Regions from separate parts of the Shewanella sp. SM20 genome, predicted to be linked through region 4. Evidence: predicted binding sites of a transcription regulator. Region 4 holds the regulator's gene; each other region holds the start of a gene.

Region 1 (4,626 bases), on a different contig from region 4:
CCACCCACGACGGCATCAATGAATCCAGCGATAAGACCTATGACTGCCAACAGGGCCCAATGACTGGGCTCGAGTAACAACTCCAAATTTTAATCCTACTCTATAACACGTCTAAAGGGCGGTAAGGCATCCAGTAAGGACTTGCCATAGCGTTTAGTGACTAACCGCCTATCTAAAATGGTCACTCGGCCATAATCTTGCTCTTTACGCAGTAATCTACCACAACTTTGAATAAGCTTACGTGAAGCATCTGGGATCGTCAGTTGTAAGAAGGGATTACCGCCTTTGACTTTGACATATTCTGCATGCGCTTGCTCAACGGGCGAGGTTGGTACGGCAAAGGGCAGTTTAGTGACGATCAAGTTAGTCAGATAATCACCGGGCAAGTCGAGACCTTCGGAGAAACTGCCGGTGCCAAACAAGATGCTTGGTTCGCCTTTATCGCATTTAGCTTTATGATTTTCTAACAATTGTTGCCGTGGCGCATTGCCTTGGATAAGTAGCTCAGTGGTGAGTTTACCTTCAAGTAATTCAACCACTTTTTCCATCTGCCAGTAGGAGGCGAATAGCACTAAGGTTGCCATTTCACCTTCAATAAGGGTGATGATTTGTTCGGCAAGTTCAGCCGTATAGGCATCATCCGTCGGCTCAGTGCGCATTTTGGGTAAATAAAGAGTCGCATTATTGGGGTAATCGAAGGGCGACTGTAAGGCTAAATAACGACTGCCATCGTTGAGTGATAACCCCACCTGATGTACGAAATGGTCGAAGTTATTGAGTGCGCGCAGCGTGGCGCTACATAAGACTACGCCTGCGGCCTTTTGCCACAGCATAGATTCCAGCATAAAACCGACTTCAATCGGCGAGGCGCTAAACAGATAATCCACTTGTTTACCTGTGATGAGTTCGACCCAGCGCGCCATAGGTGCGCCTTTGTGCTTATCTTCCTTGGCCATCATCCTCCACAATTTCTGCAGGTTTTCGAGCCTTTGCAGCATAAATCCGGTTTCGGCTAATAGTGCTTCGGATTGATGTTTAGGAATGTCGCCATCTTTAATCGCCTCTGCCAGCAGTGACAGCATTTTATTAAACTGCTTGAGGGCAAGATTAGAGGTCACTGCAAGGTTTTCAGCCAGAATGAGTAATGAGTCCGGCAGTTTGCCGTGCTCAAAACGCAGACGGTTTTCAGGATTAGCAAAGTGTTTGGTCTGAGTATCGCAATAGTGGGCCACTTGATTGAGCTGGGCGATAAGATCGCCTAAGTGATCCTGCATCGCCTGCGCGGGGGCAATGATATTGTTGCTTTTTATTTGGTTTTGTAACTTAGCGCAGGTTTTACCAATTTTTTCGAGCCAGTCGCAGGCGCCCCTCAGCGTGGCCTGCGCACTGGAGAAATCCCGCGCCACAATGGGTAAGTGATGTGCCTCATCGATAACATAAAACACGTCTTCGGGATTGGGCAAAATCACGCCGCCACCTAGCTCTAAATCGGCGAATAACAAGCTGTGGTTGGCGATGAGTACGTCCCAAGTATCGACATCTTCGCGGGCTTTATGGAACGGGCAATTTCTGTGGCTGGCGACTTGGCGATGACAGCTGTGTTTGTCGCAGGCGATTTGTTGCCACAGGTGATCGGGCAGCGGCACGGCTAAGGTGTCGATTTCGCCGTTCCAGCGACCTTCGTTATAGTCTTTTAACAGGCCGTGCATCATAGCCACTTGGCTATTGTCTGGTTTAGTTTGCCACATGGCCATTTGTGTACTGTTGTCGTCACCGATGAGCATCGCCAGTTTCGATAGACACACATAACGTTGTCGACCTTTAACTAAGCCAAAGCGGAAATTTAAGCCGGATTGCTCAAGGAAGAAGGGCAAGTCTTTATGCAGTAATTGCTCCTGCAAAGCGACGGTTGCGGTAGCGATGCAGACCTTTTTCTTGCTTGCTAATGCCAGTGGAATGGTACCGAGGATATAAGACAATGATTTACCGATCCCAGTGCCTGCTTCGACCACAATTATGCGCCTATCTTTATCATAGTCGCCGGCGAGGGTCTTAGAGATTTCCGCCACCATATAGTTTTGTTCGCGGCGCGGCCTAAAATTAGGCAAGGCGGTAGCAATATCCTTATAGATGGCGCGGATCTGGGTTTTTACATTGTCAGGTAACATGCGTCACTACTTTATCGAATTAATGCTGTACATAATAACAGTGATTGCATAGCCTAAGAAACTTTTCTGCCATTTGGCGGCATTTAAATTGAGAAACCATCTAAATTGACTAGCTATGCGATTTGGGAACCCATGCGATGAAGTCAGAGGCTACCGCGGCCGTTAGTGTACAAGGTCGAGTCTTAACACGCCATGCGATTCATCGTCATGGGAGTTTAGTGTTGCAGTATTATCTGGCTACCGCCCAAGGCCCTGTGCTGGTGGAAGTGCAAGGCACTGAACACATTTGTTTTTGTCATCAAACTGATGTCACGGCTTTGCAGTTGCAAACTCCGGGTCAAGCATTGCGGTTTGTACCGTTAGCGCTCAAAAGCTTTAAAGGCGGCGCAGTCAGTGGTGTTTATGCTAAATCGAGCAACAGCTTACGTACCTTACAGCGCATCGCTAAAGATGCCGACATCCCCTTATTTGAAGCCGATATTCGCCCTGAACAGCGTTATTTAATCGAGCGGTTTGTGGCACTGGATGTGGCGTTTTTAGGGCATTTCTCTGCGCCGAGTAACATACACGCGCCGACTAGCGACAGTTTTGAGGCTAATTCGCTGCCTGTGTTTATCGCCGAGCGTGCTAAGAGTATTGCCCCTTTAACGGCTGTACATTTGCGCTGTATCTCACTGGATTTTGAATGTAGCTTTGAGGGTTTACTCTATTCGGTTGCACTATATGGTCAAGATAGTGGCCGAGACGGTGAGCAAGATAGCCTCAAGCAGACTTATGAAAAAGTGATTATGGTGGGTGAGGCTGAATCAAACTCTCCCGAATATATTGAATGGGTGGCCGATGAAGCTGCACTCATTCATCGATTAATCGCATGGTTCCATGAGTTTGATCCTGACTTTGTCATAGGTTGGTCAGTGGTGAGTTTTGACCTCGCGCTATTGTCACGCCGTGCATTATTACATCGTATTCCGCTCACCATTGGCCGCGGAGGGGCAAAGCTTGAGTGGAAAGTCGATAATAAATTTCGGCCAGAAACCTTAGTTTTACCGGGCCGTGTGGTACTCGATGGTATCGATTGGCTCAAAGCCGCTTTCTATCATTTTGAGCGGTTCTCGTTAGAATTTGTGTCACGGAAATTATTGGGTGAAGGCAAGGCCATTCATAACGTGGATAATCGCGTTGAAGAAATTGATCAGCTGTTTAAGACCGATAAACAAGCCTTAGCGCATTACAATCTTACCGATAGCCGCCTAGTGTGGGGTATTTTTACTCACACTCAATTGTGGGATTTTGCCCTCGCGCGTGCCGAACTGACAGGTTTAGAACTGGGGCGGGTAGGGGCTTCGGTGGCGGCATTTAATCATTTGTATTTACCCCATCTACATCGAGCAGGTTACGTCGCACCCTATGCTCCTGCGAGTGATGGGATCGAAAGCCCCGGCGGCTATGTGATGGATTCTGTACCGGGACTTTATAAGCACATCTTAGTGTTCGATTTTAAAAGTCTGTATCCCTCCATTATTCGTACCTTTTTGATTGACCCTAAGGGATTAATTGAAGGTTTGCGATTGCCCGAGTCTGAATGTGTTGCGGGGTTTCTCGGTGGGCGTTTTAGTCGGCAACAGCCCATTTTACCTAAGCTTATCCAAACATTATCTGAGCAGCGCGAAAAGGCCAAAAGTGAGCACAATGCGCCTTTATCCCAAGCGATAAAAATTATCATGAACTCGTTGTATGGGGTTTTAGGTTCTCAAGGTTGTGTTTTCCACGATGCAAAGTTAGCAAGTTCGATCACTATGCGCGGTCATCAAATCATGAAACAAACCCGCGCATGGATAGAAGAGATGGGCTATCAAGTGATTTACGGCGATACGGATTCGACCTTTGTCTGGCTTGGTAGCGAGCCTGATCTCTCAGACATTAACGCCTTAGGTAACACTCTGGCGCGGGAAATTAATGCTAAGTGGCAGGCTAAGATCGGTGAAGATCATCAAGTTGAGAGTTTTCTCGAGTTACAGTTTGAACGCCACTATGAGCAGTTTTTTATGCCGACCTTAAGAGGGTCGTTAGAAGGCAGTAAAAAACGTTATGTTGGCGCGTGGCGTAATGCGAGCGATGAACTTGAGCTTACCTTTAAAGGTATGGAGCAAGTGCGCAGTGATTGGAGCTCTTTAGCGCGCAAAGTTCAAGAGTCACTCTATGAACGGATGTTTAACCAAAGGGATATCCGTGTTTATTTGGCCAGTGTGTTTGAAAAGCTGCTTGATGGTGAGTTGGATGATGATTTGGTATTTCGCAAACGAATGCGACGCAATATTGAAGATTACACGGCTAAATCTTCTCCCCATGTTAAAGTCGCTCAACAATTATGCGACTTAACAGGAGATGCCTCTTTTGGCAAGCGTGGGGCGCAGATTGATTATCTGATTACTGCAAATGGACCGGAATCCTTACTGTA
Region 2 (4,626 bases), on a different contig from region 4:
AAGATATCCAGTTGCTATAAATAGCATCAATAAAGATTGAGTTATTCCAATGAGAAAGATTGTTTATCAAGGATTTATCTTAACCAATAGCGAAGGACGAACCGACAGTTGGAAACTGACCATCAAAGATCAACAGCGTATCGGTTCTTTATTTGAACTGCGGCGTTTAGTGGGATACTTCTTAGAACTCGGCATACTGCCCGCGACACGCTCCAGCCTGCAAGATGCAAAACAAACTCAAAATACTATGAGCAAAAACACGGTAAAACCTAAAAGACGCTAAAAATCAGTTCCCCTCGTTAAATCAACGCATAGAGAATAACTCTGGCGCCTTTGACTGCATAAACTCAATAAAGACTCTTACCTTTAGCGGCTGCTGGCTCCGCTGATGATATAAAATCGAAATTCGCCTCTGTTCGCCAATCCATTCCGGCAGTAATACTTTAAGTTTCCCCTCTTTAATCTGCTGTTTTACAAATAGTTCAGGACCATACAAGATCCCGCCATGGCCTAAAGTAGCCTGAATCGCTCCGTGTAAGTCCGTGAGGGTGAGCTTAGTCGGGCCATTAAAATAAAAAGACTCGCCGCTTGGATGCTTTAAATGCCAATTAAACAACGGCCAGACTTTTATCAGTTGATGGGCTTCAAGATCATCGGGATGCTCAAGTTTAGGCGCCTGAGCCAAATATTCTGGTGTGGCAAACAGGCAATAGTCGAGCTCGCCTAAGGTACTCGACACCCAAGAAGAATCAGGCTGAGCCCCGCCAACAATCGCCACATCTATGCCTTTGTCGATCAAATCGACTAACTCATTGCTCTGGGAAATGTGTAAACGGATATCGGGATACAGGCGGCCAAATTCATTCAATGCTTGAATAAACACGATGGAAATAATCGAAATCGGCGCCGCGATGCGCAGGGTACCCTCGGGTTTATCGCTGCCTAACCCACTCAGCTCATCGAATTGAGCAACCACGCTCTGGTAGCGTTGAAAGAGCGCCAGCCCTTCCTCTGTCAGTCGCAACTTGCGGGTGCTGCGCATAAAAAGCTGTTTATCGAGCTTCTCTTCCAATTTAGCTAACTTGCGGCTCACTGTGGCAATGGGCATATCAAGCTCCTTCGCCGCCTGCGAAAAACTGCCCGCATTGACTAAATGCACAAAAAGATAGACAAGTTGTAGTTCAGCGCCTAAATCATCACTCATTGCATATCCTAATTTCACATATTGGGTATTGACGTTAAAACGCTAAATTCACTAAGTGATTGTGTTTTAAACATTGAATTATTCACTTATACGACCATAGCGCAATAGCCTTAGATTGAAATGGTATGTTATTTTGTGGCGAGTTTTACTGCGCTGGCGCTAAATCTGGCTCTAAAGTGACATAAAAAGAAGCAAGTGCTGTAACTCTGTCCACCAAGAATCATAGCGACAGTAAAATGACGACGGTGGGCGAGTTTATTCAAATTTAATCGTAAGGATGAGTGAGGGAAATGACCATTTTAACCCCTCTGTTTGCCGTCTTCGGGATCATGTTGCTCGGCACACTAGTGCAAAAATTAAAACTCTTGCCCGTCGATACGGATCAAGTGCTAAACCAGTATGTGTACTATATTGCGTTCCCCGCGATCATGCTTATCGCCCTCGCGCAGCAGCCGATTGGTGAGATTTTGCAATGGGGATTTATTGCGGGCTACAGCACGGCTATGGTGATCACTTATCTTGTCTGCCTTGGATTCTCGCTGATTGCTAACCCTAAACAGCATGCAGTTGCCGCCATTCGAGCCCTCAATGCCACCTTTGGTAATACGGCATTTATTGGTATTCCACTGCTCATCATCCTCTTTCCGCAGCAGCAAAGTGCCTTAGTCGCCGCCGCGATTGCCAGCTTATTATCCGTGCTGATGTTTGCCGTCGCCTTAGTCTCGATGGAACTGGCCACTAACACCCAAAGACAACACCACGCCTTAATCATAATGGCAATGGCGGTCGGTAAAAACCCTATCGTTATTGGTAGCTTAATTGGCGTCGGCATTTCGGCGCTAGAGATAAAACTGCCGTCAGGGCTGGCGCTAATGATCCAGCAAATAGGCAATACCTCAAGCCCCTGCGCCCTATTTGCTATCGGCATGGTACTCGCCAAAGCGATGCGCTACCAGAAAGATAGCAGCGTATTTAGCCCCAAGAATTTTATCGAACTGAGCCTTATCAACCTCTTCAAGCTGGCTATCCAACCGGCACTCGTCTACTTTATGCTTAACCGTTTTGGCGTAAGTGGTGACTACCTGATCATGGGCGTGATCTTGAGCGCACTGCCCACCGCGGCTAGCGTGTACTTACTCGCCCAGCGTTATAACACTCAGGCTTCAACCAGTGCTCAAGGCATTCTATTTGGCACCTTAGTCACTTTCTTCAGTTTACCTATCTTAGAAAGTTTAGTAAGAACCTATGCATAATCAGTTAATTAAAAATATTTACTGCCGATAATGCCGATTATTTACCCAAGCCACTTTACTGTATATAAAATCAGTATATACTGTTTATCAATACAGTGGTTTGGTATGTTTTTCGACAGGAATTCACTATGCTTTGCCAACTCAGCATTAATAACTTCGCTATCGTCCGTTTTTTAGAACTGGATTTTCGCCCCGGTATGACCAGCATCACAGGTGAAACCGGTGCGGGTAAATCGATTGCCATCGATGCGCTAGGCCTATGCCTAGGCAATCGCGCCGATGCCAGTAGTGTTCGCCCCGGAGCCAATAAAACCGAGGTCAGCGCCCGCTTTTCCTTGGATGATATTCCACTGGCAAAACGTTGGTTAGAAGATAACGATCTTGAACTCGATGATGAGTGCATCCTACGTCGGACTATTGGTAGCGATGGCCGTTCACGCGCCTACATCAATGGTAATCCAGTGCCGCTGACGCAGCTAAAATTACTGGGTCAGTTGCTTATCGGTATTCACGGTCAACATGCGCACCATGCAATGTTAAAAAGTGAACATCAACTCACCCTGCTCGACAGTTATGCCAACCACAGATTGCTTATCGATACGGTTGCCGCCAGTTTTCAACGCTGCAAGCAAATTGAGGCCGATCTAAAGCAACTCGAAGCCTCCCAGCATGAACGTATTGCCCGTAAGCAATTAGTGCAATATCAAGTAGAAGAACTCGATGAGTTTGATCTTAAAGTTGATGAGTTCGATGAGATTGAGCAAGAGCACAAACGCTTAGCCAATGGCACTGAGTTGATTGATACCTGTCAAGCGAGCTTAGATATACTCACTGAAGGCGAAGAGAACAACATAGAGTCGCTGCTCAATCGAGTCATTTCCCTCGCCGAAGACCTGCAAAGCTACGATCCTGCATTAAGCAATATCAACACTATGCTCAATGATGCCTTAATCCAAGTGCAAGAAAGTGCAGGCGAATTACAGCACTATTTGAGTAAGCTTGAACTCGATCCAACCCACTTTGCCTATTTAGAAGAACGGCTATCAAAAGCCATGCAACTGGCGCGTAAGCATCATGTTAGCCCGAATAAACTGGCCGAGCATCATTTAGCATTAAAGGCTGAGCTAAGCACCTTAGACAGTGATGAAAGTAAACTTGAAGAAATTCAGCTTCAAGTCGAGGCAAGTAGAGCCGCTTATCTTAGCAATGCGCAAAAGCTCAGCCAAAGCCGTGCCCGCTATGCTAAAGAACTCGACAAACTGGTGACTCAGTCAATCCACGAACTGAATATGCCTAAGGGTAAATTTACGATCGAAGTCAATTTCCACCCCGAGCAAATGTCAGCCAATGGCAGTGACAATATCGAATTTATGGTAACCACTAACCCTGGCCAACCCTTGCAACCGATTTCGAAAGTCGCGTCTGGCGGTGAGCTCTCACGGATAGGGCTAGGGATCCAAGTGATTACCGCGAAGAAAGTTGCCACACCGACATTGATTTTCGATGAGGTGGATGTCGGGATTTCCGGCCCCACCGCAGCAGTGGTGGGCCGCATGTTACGCAGCTTAGGGGAATCGACCCAAGTACTGTGCGTGACTCACTTGCCGCAAGTTGCGGGCAATGGTCATCAACACATGTTCGTCGATAAATTTAATAAGGCAGGCAGTACTGAGACCACAATGAAATCGCTCGATCGTGAGCAGCGTATCCAAGAGCTTGCAAGACTGTTAGGTGGCGATACTATCACCAGCAATACCCTCGCGAACGCAAGGGAACTACTGCAATAGTAGTATGGATCAGATAACGGATGAGGTCGCTAAACGCTTGAATCTACACACTCTATATCACAAGCTAAGGGGCTATATCAAAAACTAAGGGGTAGTTGTTGGCCATGCTAACTAACATGTCGGGTTAACGATAATGTTAGCTAACACACCAGACTAGCCCTTGCAGACAAATAAACGAAAACACGCCCGCTAAGACATCGTCAATCATAATGCCAAAGCCACCATGAACTTTGGCATCGAGCCATCGAATAGGCCAAGGCTTGATGATGTCGAAAAAGCGAAATAGACCAAAGCCGACTAACAACCAACCCCAACCTGCTGGTGCCGCTATCATAGTGATCAGTAACCCGACCACTTCATCCCACACAATCGCACCGTGATC
Region 3 (4,626 bases), on a different contig from region 4:
TAAATTTGGCGTTGCTGTAGCCGAGTTCGGTAAAGGCTTCCTCTAGGAGCGGCGTCAGTTGCTTGTAAGTTGTGATTAAGCTCTGTTCGTCCATTTTGGCAATCGAGTCAACATAGGCATCGTATCTGTGGAAACCCTCAGGATTTAAATACACTTTGTTGGTGATTTCTGAGACTGAGAACAGCTTCTCTGGTCCTTTAAGTGGGCTAACTTTACGGGTTAATTCACCCTGAGCTAGGTTATCCACGAATACCACAAATTGGCGGACGAGATCTTGCTGCACTAACGAAGAACTCAGCACATTGTTATTGATCATGGCGAGGGCTTTTTGTTGCACAAATGCATCACTTTCAGCCAGCACAGGCACAGGTTCTACGACAACTTCAGGCTCTGCCACTGCAGTGGTTTGAGTGCTATTGGTGTTCGTTTCTGTAACGGCAGGCGTCGTCTCAGTGGTTTCAGACTCTGGCGCACTTTCGAGCGTCATAGGTTCAGATGGCGGTGTTTCAGGCAATACAATAGGGGCGTTAGGGATGAGTTTAGGTGAGTCAGAATCACCGCTGTAGTAATAATATCCTCCGGCAGAAAGTAGCACGACGAGCACTATCGCAAAAAGCGCAAAGCGATTGCTGCTAGAAGAAGTCTCTTGAGGTGTTATTCTATCATCTTGATTAACTTGCATTTTATATCCTTCGCTTGAGTGTCAAGGTAACTTGGTGAATACATGCAGCTAACATTAAAGTGCAAGAGCGGGCTATTTGAAGGCCGCAGGTTCATTTTGCAAGTTTCCATGCGCTTGTCTATAGCGCTTAGCTGAACATAAACAATTTATTTCGAGTAAAGGCAGATGTTACGCCTCGTTCTTTACCCTTTAATATTTACGGCCTAAGCCTGCACATAGTGCTGTCTGTGCCCGAGCCAACGTAAAATAATTGCATCGACTTTTTCGGGAGCTTGCGCCATTACATGGCTCGCTAATTTCTGAATGTGTGGGATCAAAGCTTGATCGCGCACCAGATCGGCAATTTTGAGCTCAGCCAGTCCCGTCTGCTTAGTGCCAAGCACTTCACCTGGGCCACGAATTTCTAAATCTTTCTGCGCTATGATGAAACCATCATTGCTTTGTCTGAGTACACTCAGTCTTTGGGTGGCGGTATGGCTCAACGGCGCCTTGTAGAGTAACACACAATGGCTTGCGATGGCGCCTCGACCGACTCGTCCGCGCAGTTGATGTAGTTGTGCTAGACCTAAACGTTCAGGGTTTTCAATGATCATCAGGCTGGCATTAGGCACGTCGACGCCCACTTCAATCACGGTTGTCGCTACCAGTAGATGAATAATACCAGCCTTAAAGTCGGCCATGATTTGCTGTTTCTCGGCGCTCTTTAATCTGCCATGCACTAGGCCAATATTGAGCTCGGGCAGGGCGAGGCGCAGTTCTTCGGCTGTGTCTTCGGCGGCTTGGCATTCGAGCACTTCGGATTCTTCAATCAGAGTACACACCCAATAGGCCTGACGTTGGTCGGTGATGACGGCGTTACGCACCCGTTCAAGCACTTCGTTACGGCGTAAATCAGCAATCGCCACTGTGGTCACTGGAGTTCGTCCCGGCGGCAGTTCATCGATAATGGACGTGTCGAGATCTGCATAGGCCGTCATCGCCAGCGTGCGGGGAATAGGTGTGGCTGTCATGATCAATTGATGCGGGTGGAAACCTTGGTTCACGCCCTTTTCCCGCAGGCCTAAGCGTTGGTGTACGCCGAATCTGTGTTGCTCATCGATAATAATTAACGCGAGTTTGCTAAAGACTACATGCTGCTGGAAGATGGCATGGGTACCAATCACCATCTGGGCTGCGCCAGATTCAATATCCGCAAGGGATTGGGTTCTGGCCTTGCCTTTAAGTTTTCCCGCCAGCCAACCTACCTTAAGTCCGAGTGGCTCAAACCAAGCGGCAAAGTTAGTTGCATGTTGCTCGGCCAATAACTCGGTCGGTGCCATCATGGCAACTTGATAACCGTTTTCAATCGCTTGTAATGCCGCCATCGCCGCGACTAAGGTTTTGCCCGAGCCAACATCCCCTTGCACTAAGCGCATCATAGGGTGCGGTTTTTCTAAATCTTTGCCTATATCAGCCACGACTCTTTGCTGGGCGCCAGTCGGCTTAAAGGGCAAAGCCGCGAGGAAGGGATTGAGCAACTGCCCCGTGGCCTGCATGGTGACAGCGGCATCTAAATTACTGCGCTGCCTTAGGCGTAACATGCTGAGATTGTGGGCGAGTAATTCTTCCTGCACGAGTCGTTGCTGGGCTGGGTGTTGACCTAGCTCTAAATCGAACTGAGAGATCCCCGCAGGAGGGCGATGTAGCGTCTGCAGCGCTTGTTTAAGGCTGATGTTGTTAGGTTGCAATTGTGGTGGCAGAAGTTCAGTTAAGCCACCCTCTTCCAGCAATACCAAGGCTTGCTCCGTCAGCTTTAGCCAACTCGCCTGTTTTAAGCCCTCAGTCGTGGGATAAATCGGCGTTAGGGTATCACTCAGGTGAACATCTTCACCGGGATACACCACTTTATATTCTGGATGCACTATCTCAGCTTGATGACTACCACGGCGCACTTCACCATAGGCGCGGATCATCAAACCATTTTGCATGGCATTACGCTGAGCAACGGAAAAGTTAAAGAAGCGCAGGCTTAAGCTGCCCGTATCGTCGCGCACATTGCAGACCAGCATGCGCTTGCGGCCTTGGATGATTTGTGTCGATTGGATTTCAGCTTCTATAGTGCCATAACCGCCTAGGCTGAGGGCGGCAATGGGATAGATTTGGGTTCTATCTTCGTAGCGCAGGGGTAAGTGAAACAGCAGATCTTGTACTGTTGTGATGCCGAGCTTTGCGAGTTTCTCCGCGACCTTTTTGGCGACGCCTTTGAGGTCGGTGATCGGAACAAGATCCAATTGCTGCAAGTCGTTAGCACTCAATCACTGTGAATTTATACATATATTAACAGAGAATAAGCGTAAGGCAATCTCAAGGGGAATTAGGGTGTTATCAAATTTTGTTTGGAAGCATAGCTAATATCCTTCTGTGGCCTTAAGACCACAAAATTGTTGATAAGATATCATTAGGCTGAAAGCGTGGTTAACTGTGAGTGTTATTACAACCAGCCTTTTTGCTTGGCAATGCGGGCTGCATCGATTCGATTACTGGCATTGAGTTTGGCTATGGCTTCAGAGAGGTAGTTGCGAACAGTCCCTTCAGCGATAAAAAGAGTTTCGGCGATGTCGGAGGTGGATTTGCCTTCGCTAGCGAGGCGAAGAGCGCGGCGTTCTTTGTCGTTGAGCGGGTCGACATCGCCAATCGCCATCATGGCAAGTTCAGGATCTATCACTCGTTTTCCAGCCATTACTTGTTGAATCGCGTTGACTAAGGTTTCCGAGGGCGCATCTTTAAGCAGAAAGCCGCCCACACCCGCTTCGATGGCACGTTTAATATAGCCCGCACGGCCGAAGGTGGTAATGACCACTATCTTGGTTTGGCTATGTTGCTCCTTTAACCATGTGGCCAGCTCTAAGCCTGTGCGGCCGGGCATTTCGATATCCGTTAGCAAGAGATCAAAGCTTTGCTGTTTGAGTAAGCTTAGAGCTTCGTCGCCGTCACTCGCTTGGGTGATACTAAAACCCCCTGCAAGCGTGAGGAGTGCGGCGAGTGCTCCTCGCACCATAGCTTGATCTTCCGCCAATAAAATCTTCATTAATGTGTTGCTCCCTGCAAAGGTAAACTGACGGTAAATGTATATCCCTGTTCGAGATTATAGCTCAAGCTGCCGCCTAAACTGTCGAGACGCTCGCGTATACCAGTGAGGCCATTACCCTCTATAAAAGGTTTGGCCACGGCATTGTCTTTGACTTCGAGCAGCAGGCGATCTGATTGCTTAGAAAAGTGGATAGAGCATTCACTTGCACCGCTATGGCGAAGAATATTATTAATGAGTTCGGTGAGGATCAAACTCAGTTGGCTTTCTGTGGTTGCACCTAGCTTGGGTAGCTCACCACTGAGCTCGACACTTAAGCCTTTATCCCTTAAGGATTTACAAAGCTGCGTCACGCAACTCTCTAGGCCCTTGTGTTTGTAGTCTGACACTGTGTGGCGGATCTGGCTTAAACTTTCCCTCGCAATTTGTCCTAGCTCAGTCAATTGGGTTGATGCGAGTTCATATTCTTGTTTTGCGATAAGCTTTTCGGCTAGCTCAGCCTTAAGGGCGATGGAAGATAGGCTATGCCCCATAATGTCGTGTAGATCCCGCGCGATACGTTCACGCTCAAGCATAGTGGCCAAGGTGGTAATTTCTTGGGCACTTTGCTGTTCTTTCAATTTATGTCGATAACGTCTGCGTTCGGCGACACCAAACATGCCCACGCCGAGCACTAATCCCGAGCCGTAAAGCGGAAAGTAGTAACTGTTAAAGTGGTAAATCTCATTGAGGGCAAACAACAGGCCGATGAGGGCTGCAATAGCCAACAGACAGGTCCGGAGGGGATAAAAAAAGCCAATGAAGAAGGCGGCAAAGGTAAATAGCGAGATAGAGCCTGGGTTGATTGGTGTGATCGCTATTGCTATGGCCACCATAA
Region 4 (4,626 bases):
AGTATCGAAGCTAGCACCCGGTTCGAAATGCAAATTGGTTTCGAGTAGCAATAAGCCCGACATCAACATGCAAAACCAAATGCCCAATAACATTAAAATCGAATAGCCAAACCACATACCTGCACCGACCACGGGCAGAGAAAACATCCCAGCACCTACGGTCGTGCCAGCAATAATCATGGCGCCGCCGAGCAAGGACTTACCTGCGGGCTTATGCTTAGCCGCATTCATATGATTTGCCATTAAACTGTATGCTCCGCGGTGACACTCGCCACTATCGTTTGTTTCACTGACGGACGTAATAAGCTATTGGCTTGATCTCGTATGCGATTGATATTGGACTTATCTTGGTTATCCGCTAGATATCCCAATTCTTTGAGCTTAACGCTCAAGGTGCCGTAAAGTTTCTTATCGTAGAACTCTGGCGCAGTAATGCCATGCAAAGCGCCTAAACGCTGGGCAAGTAGATGACTCTCAGACTCAAGTTCTGAGCGCTCCATCTTAGGTCTGTTCGCTAACAGATTGAAGATAATGGCATAGCGTTGCAGAGTTTCGCTCACTGAACTGGCTAACAATAATAGTTGGCTAGTGTGTTCAGGCACGACAGTTAAGGTATCAGTCTCAACCACTAACCCTTGTTCAATGAAGAAATCCAGCACTTGATTGACATAGGCAGGTACATCCTTAATGCCCATGAAGAGTTCGGCTTTCAGCAGTGGATAAAAATCGGCAACGATTGACACAACTTGCTGACGCGGGATCTGCTCATTATGCGTTAAACAACTCGCAATTAATGACGGTACAATAAATAAGTGGATGATATTGTTACGATAGTAAGTCATAGACACTGCCTGACTCGTCTCGATAGACACAATTTCACCTAAAGGATCGGCGCAAACAACAAACTTGTTCAGCTCTAAACCTTGCTGCACTAAATGCTTACCATCACCTTCGGCAACCGAAGTATAAGTAGTGTAAGGCACTTTTTTGAGTAGAGTCAGATACAGATCAAGCTGACGTTCCAGCAGACTGCGCTCTAAGGCATTTTGATCTGTGGCCAACAACACTAAACTCGTCAAGGTCACCGAACTCGCCGCCGCCGCATCGTTAATATTCGTCATCACTCGATTCGCCAGCACGTTTACCGCTGGCGTTAACCAGCTTGGTTTTTGCTCAGGATCATCGGCCAACTCAGTACGCCAGTTTGGCGCGCGCTCATTTAAGAAGTTTTGCAGAGTAATCGGCTCGCCAAAGTTCACATAACCTTGGCCGAAATTACCAAGTTTGCGAATCGCACCAAACACCTGCCACACAGATTCTTTTTTCTTTTTCTTACCACTTAACTCTTTATGATACGTCGCCACTTCCATCACATGGTCATAGCCTAAATACACAGGCACTAGCGTGACTGGACGCTCGATACCGCGCAGCACACTGTTCATCGTCATGGCGATCATGCCAGTTTTCGGCGCCAACAGACGGCCAGTACGTGAACGGCCACCTTCGGAGAAGTATTCCACCGAATAACCTTTAGCAAACAGCTGATCTAAATACTCACGAAATACTGCGGTGTACAGCTTATTGCCATTAAAACTACGGCGGATAAAGAAGGCACCACCGCGACGGAACATAGGTCCCGCGGGCCAGAAATTGAGGTTAATGCCGGCAGCAATGTGCGGCGGAACCATGCCTTGATAATACAAAATATACGATAACAGCAGGTAATCCATGTGGCTGCGATGGCAAGGCACATAAACAATCTCGTGGCCATCGTGGTGTAACTGCCGAACTTGCTCGGCGCCTTTAATGTTGATCCCGCTGTAAAGCTTGTTCCACAGCCAAGTTAAAAAACGCTCGGCAATACGCACTAAACTGTCTGAGTAATCGGCAGCGATTTCATCGAGATACTCAATAGCCGTCTCGCGCGCTTGGGTCTCAGAAATCTTTTTACTGGCGGCTTCTTCTTGAATCGCTTTGCGCAGCGACTCAGATTTGAGTAACGAATGAAACAGTGCTTGGCGGTTTGGCAGCACAGGCCCTGTCATTACCTTACGTTGACGACGGAAATGCACGCGCGCAACCCGTGCTAACTTATGGGCAATCCCCATGTCGGTGCCATGTTCGTCAGCCATGTAACGCAGGGATACGGCATTCGAAAACTGCACGAAGTTATGTCGACCTAAGAACAGAATCATCAAGCACTTGCGCAACCAAGTCGGGTTTTCCCGCTCAAATACGGCCGCCTTCATAGTGTCGTCTTCTTTCCCTGGCGTGCGACCCCAATACAAGCTCACGGGCACCAGTTGAATATCCAATTCAGGACGTTCCTTATGCACGGCTAACAAACGCATAAAGCATTCGAGGAAAGGCTCATTACCAGCACGTTCGCCAAACAGTGGCTTACGTCCTTGAAGACAGACAACCCGAGGCGCAGTCACACCATTAGCCACTAGAGGCTCATAAGGGCTTGGTAAACCTAACTTAGCCGTTATTTCGCTCAAAGCAGCTATGTCACTAAGGGATTCAGTTTTCATCACATAAACAAGGGGTCTGGAAGCATCCAGATTCAGATCGGCAAAGGGATCCTGAGGCACCACAATAGTGTGCACTAAGTGTTTTTGGATCCAACGTAATGATTTCAACCAAAGAGAGTCGTGTTTAGGCATTATTCTTATGCAATTAAGTGCGTTTACTAGCCCGATAGAATACCAGACTATGGGCAATATTCGCTAATTCTCTCCAACATAGCTAAAAAGTGGTTAATACTTGCGCTGCAAATAATACTGTATATACTAACAGTAACTGTATAGAAAAACAGGAAACACCATGAGACCTTTGACGCCACGCCAAGCTGAAATTTTAGAGCTAATTAAACGAAATATTGCCGATACTGGCATGCCACCCACTCGGGCAGAAATCGCAACCCGTTTAGGTTTTAAGAGCGCCAATGCGGCTGAAGAACACCTTAAAGCGTTGGCAAAAAAGGGCTGCATTGAGATCATGCCAGGCACATCTCGAGGCATTCGTCTGCCTGCGGAAATCGAAGATTTGACTGAAACAGGTTTACCGCTCATCGGCCAAGTGGCCGCAGGTGAACCTATCCTCGCCCAAGAACATGTTGAACAGTACTACCAAGTCGACCCAAGCATGTTCCATCCCGCCGCCGATTTTTTACTGCGAGTAAAGGGTGACAGCATGAAGAATATCGGCATTCTCGAAGGTGATTTGCTGGCAGTTCATAAAGTAGAACAAGCTAGAAATGGTCAAGTGGTTGTCGCTAGAGTCGATGACGATGTCACTGTTAAACGTTTCGAAAAAAAAGGTAATGTGGTCTATCTACATGCCGAAAATGAAGATTACTCCCCGATTAAAGTGGATTTAGGCTTCCAAAGTTTAACAATTGAAGGACTCGCCGTCGGTGTGATCCGTAATGGAGATTGGCTATGAATAAACTACTTGGCAATGCCCCCCGCCATCCGGGCTTGTGGCTCGATGAAGTCCGTGATGCCGACTATGACTGGCACCATGCGCCTATCGCCTGTATGCCAACTAAGACTCAAGGTCGCCAAGAATTAATTCATCTGAGTGCACAACTCGCTCAGTTAAGCCAACAGGGCCGTTGGTTAGTGCTCATCAACCCACCAAGTATTGGCTACAAGCAAATGCTTGCCAGCGCAGGTGTGCGTATGGATAGAGTTTTGCTGGTACATGCTAAAGATGAAGTCGAAACCCTGTGGGCGATGGAAAAAGCCCTGACAAGTGGTACGTCCAGTGCAGTCATTACTTGGACTCAATCATTAGATGCGCGGGATAATCGACGCCTACAAATCGTGGCTAAAAGTGCCCGAGCTATGGGCATAGTGCTTGAAGACGTAAACAGTCACTTACATGCCGACGTACGCATTGAGCAAGGCAATCTCTTCGGTCAGCAATCTTTTTTTAGCGCTGTACACTAAATATTCATTTAATTTTTTACCTTGAAAGCCGCCTCACCTATGAATGTGAGGCTTTTTTTTGGCAATTTTTCAGATAATTAGATAAATAAGTGATCTTGATCAATATTTAAACAGCAAGTATGGTTGGTTAAGTCGGTGATGATATATCACCTTCCGTGGTCAATGAATCGAGTATTTATCGAACTCGAAGCGCCACTAAAAATAGAGAACAGATTTATTTCAGCAGTATGTGCCAGCGTGGCTAATTACCAGCAGTAACAATACTTGATTAAAAGTAACAGCCGCCAACGCACGTTGAAGTCAAAAAAGCTTTTTTGGGAACTGAAGAGTTTGCATAGAGTTGAGACTTACTGTGTTGCTCTTCTTTGTAGTTGCTATTCGCAATTGGCAGAGGAGAAGTCTTGTGAAGCAATTGTTGTATTGTTTACTCGTGGTGCTTTTCGCACCACCGTTGACCGCCGCAGACATGCGGTTCAACATGACCCCTGGCGTGACCGAGATCAGTGGCAAGGTTTATCACTTGCACATGACCATCTTGTATATCTGCTGCGCAATAGGCCTAGTGGTCTTTGGCGTCATGATTTACGCCATGATCAACCACAGAAAATCCAAAGGCGCTGTCGCGTCCCACTTTCACGAAAGCACTAAAGTTGAAATCGCTTGGACGATT

Evidence for each region. The regulator LexA, encoded in region 4, represses DNA repair genes until DNA is damaged. The targets are predictions, from matches to a motif close to TACTGTATNNNNATACAGTA.
Region 1: dinG (ATP-dependent DNA helicase DinG) is a predicted target of LexA. The motif match lies at 2,192-2,211, and genes of this name have one in related genera.
Region 2: recN (DNA repair protein RecN) is a predicted target of LexA. The motif match lies at 2,536-2,555, and genes of this name have one in related genera.
Region 3: recG (ATP-dependent DNA helicase RecG) is a predicted target of LexA. The motif match lies at 2,978-2,997, and genes of this name have one in related genera.

Annotation. Positions count from the first base shown of each region.
Region 1 covers NZ_JAKKRK010000037.1:46,925-51,550, forward strand. Annotated here, with positions in the region: gene L5M18_RS15575 (sulfite exporter TauE/SafE family protein) at 1-86, opposite strand, end outside; gene dinG (ATP-dependent DNA helicase DinG) at 96-2,168, opposite strand; gene L5M18_RS15585 (DNA polymerase II) at 2,306-4,626, shown strand, end outside.
Region 2 covers NZ_JAKKRK010000001.1:161,777-166,402, reverse strand. Annotated here, with positions in the region: gene L5M18_RS00750 (DUF3319 domain-containing protein) at 50-283, shown strand; gene lldR (LysR family transcriptional regulator LldR) at 305-1,204, opposite strand; gene L5M18_RS00740 (AEC family transporter) at 1,495-2,457, shown strand; gene recN (DNA repair protein RecN) at 2,586-4,244, shown strand; gene L5M18_RS00730 (phosphatidylglycerophosphatase A) at 4,381-4,626, opposite strand, start outside.
Region 3 covers NZ_JAKKRK010000027.1:25,583-30,208, reverse strand. Annotated here, with positions in the region: gene L5M18_RS12665 (DUF3014 domain-containing protein) at 1-682, opposite strand, end outside; gene recG (ATP-dependent DNA helicase RecG) at 886-2,961, opposite strand; gene L5M18_RS12655 (DNA-binding response regulator) at 3,153-3,749, opposite strand; gene L5M18_RS12650 (sensor histidine kinase) at 3,749-4,626, opposite strand, start outside.
Region 4 covers NZ_JAKKRK010000012.1:28,171-32,796, forward strand. Annotated here, with positions in the region: gene mtr (tryptophan permease) at 1-243, opposite strand, end outside; gene plsB (glycerol-3-phosphate 1-O-acyltransferase PlsB) at 243-2,666, opposite strand; gene lexA (transcriptional repressor LexA) at 2,827-3,447, shown strand; gene L5M18_RS07030 (cell division inhibitor SulA) at 3,444-3,956, shown strand; gene coxB (cytochrome c oxidase subunit II) at 4,360-4,626, shown strand, end outside.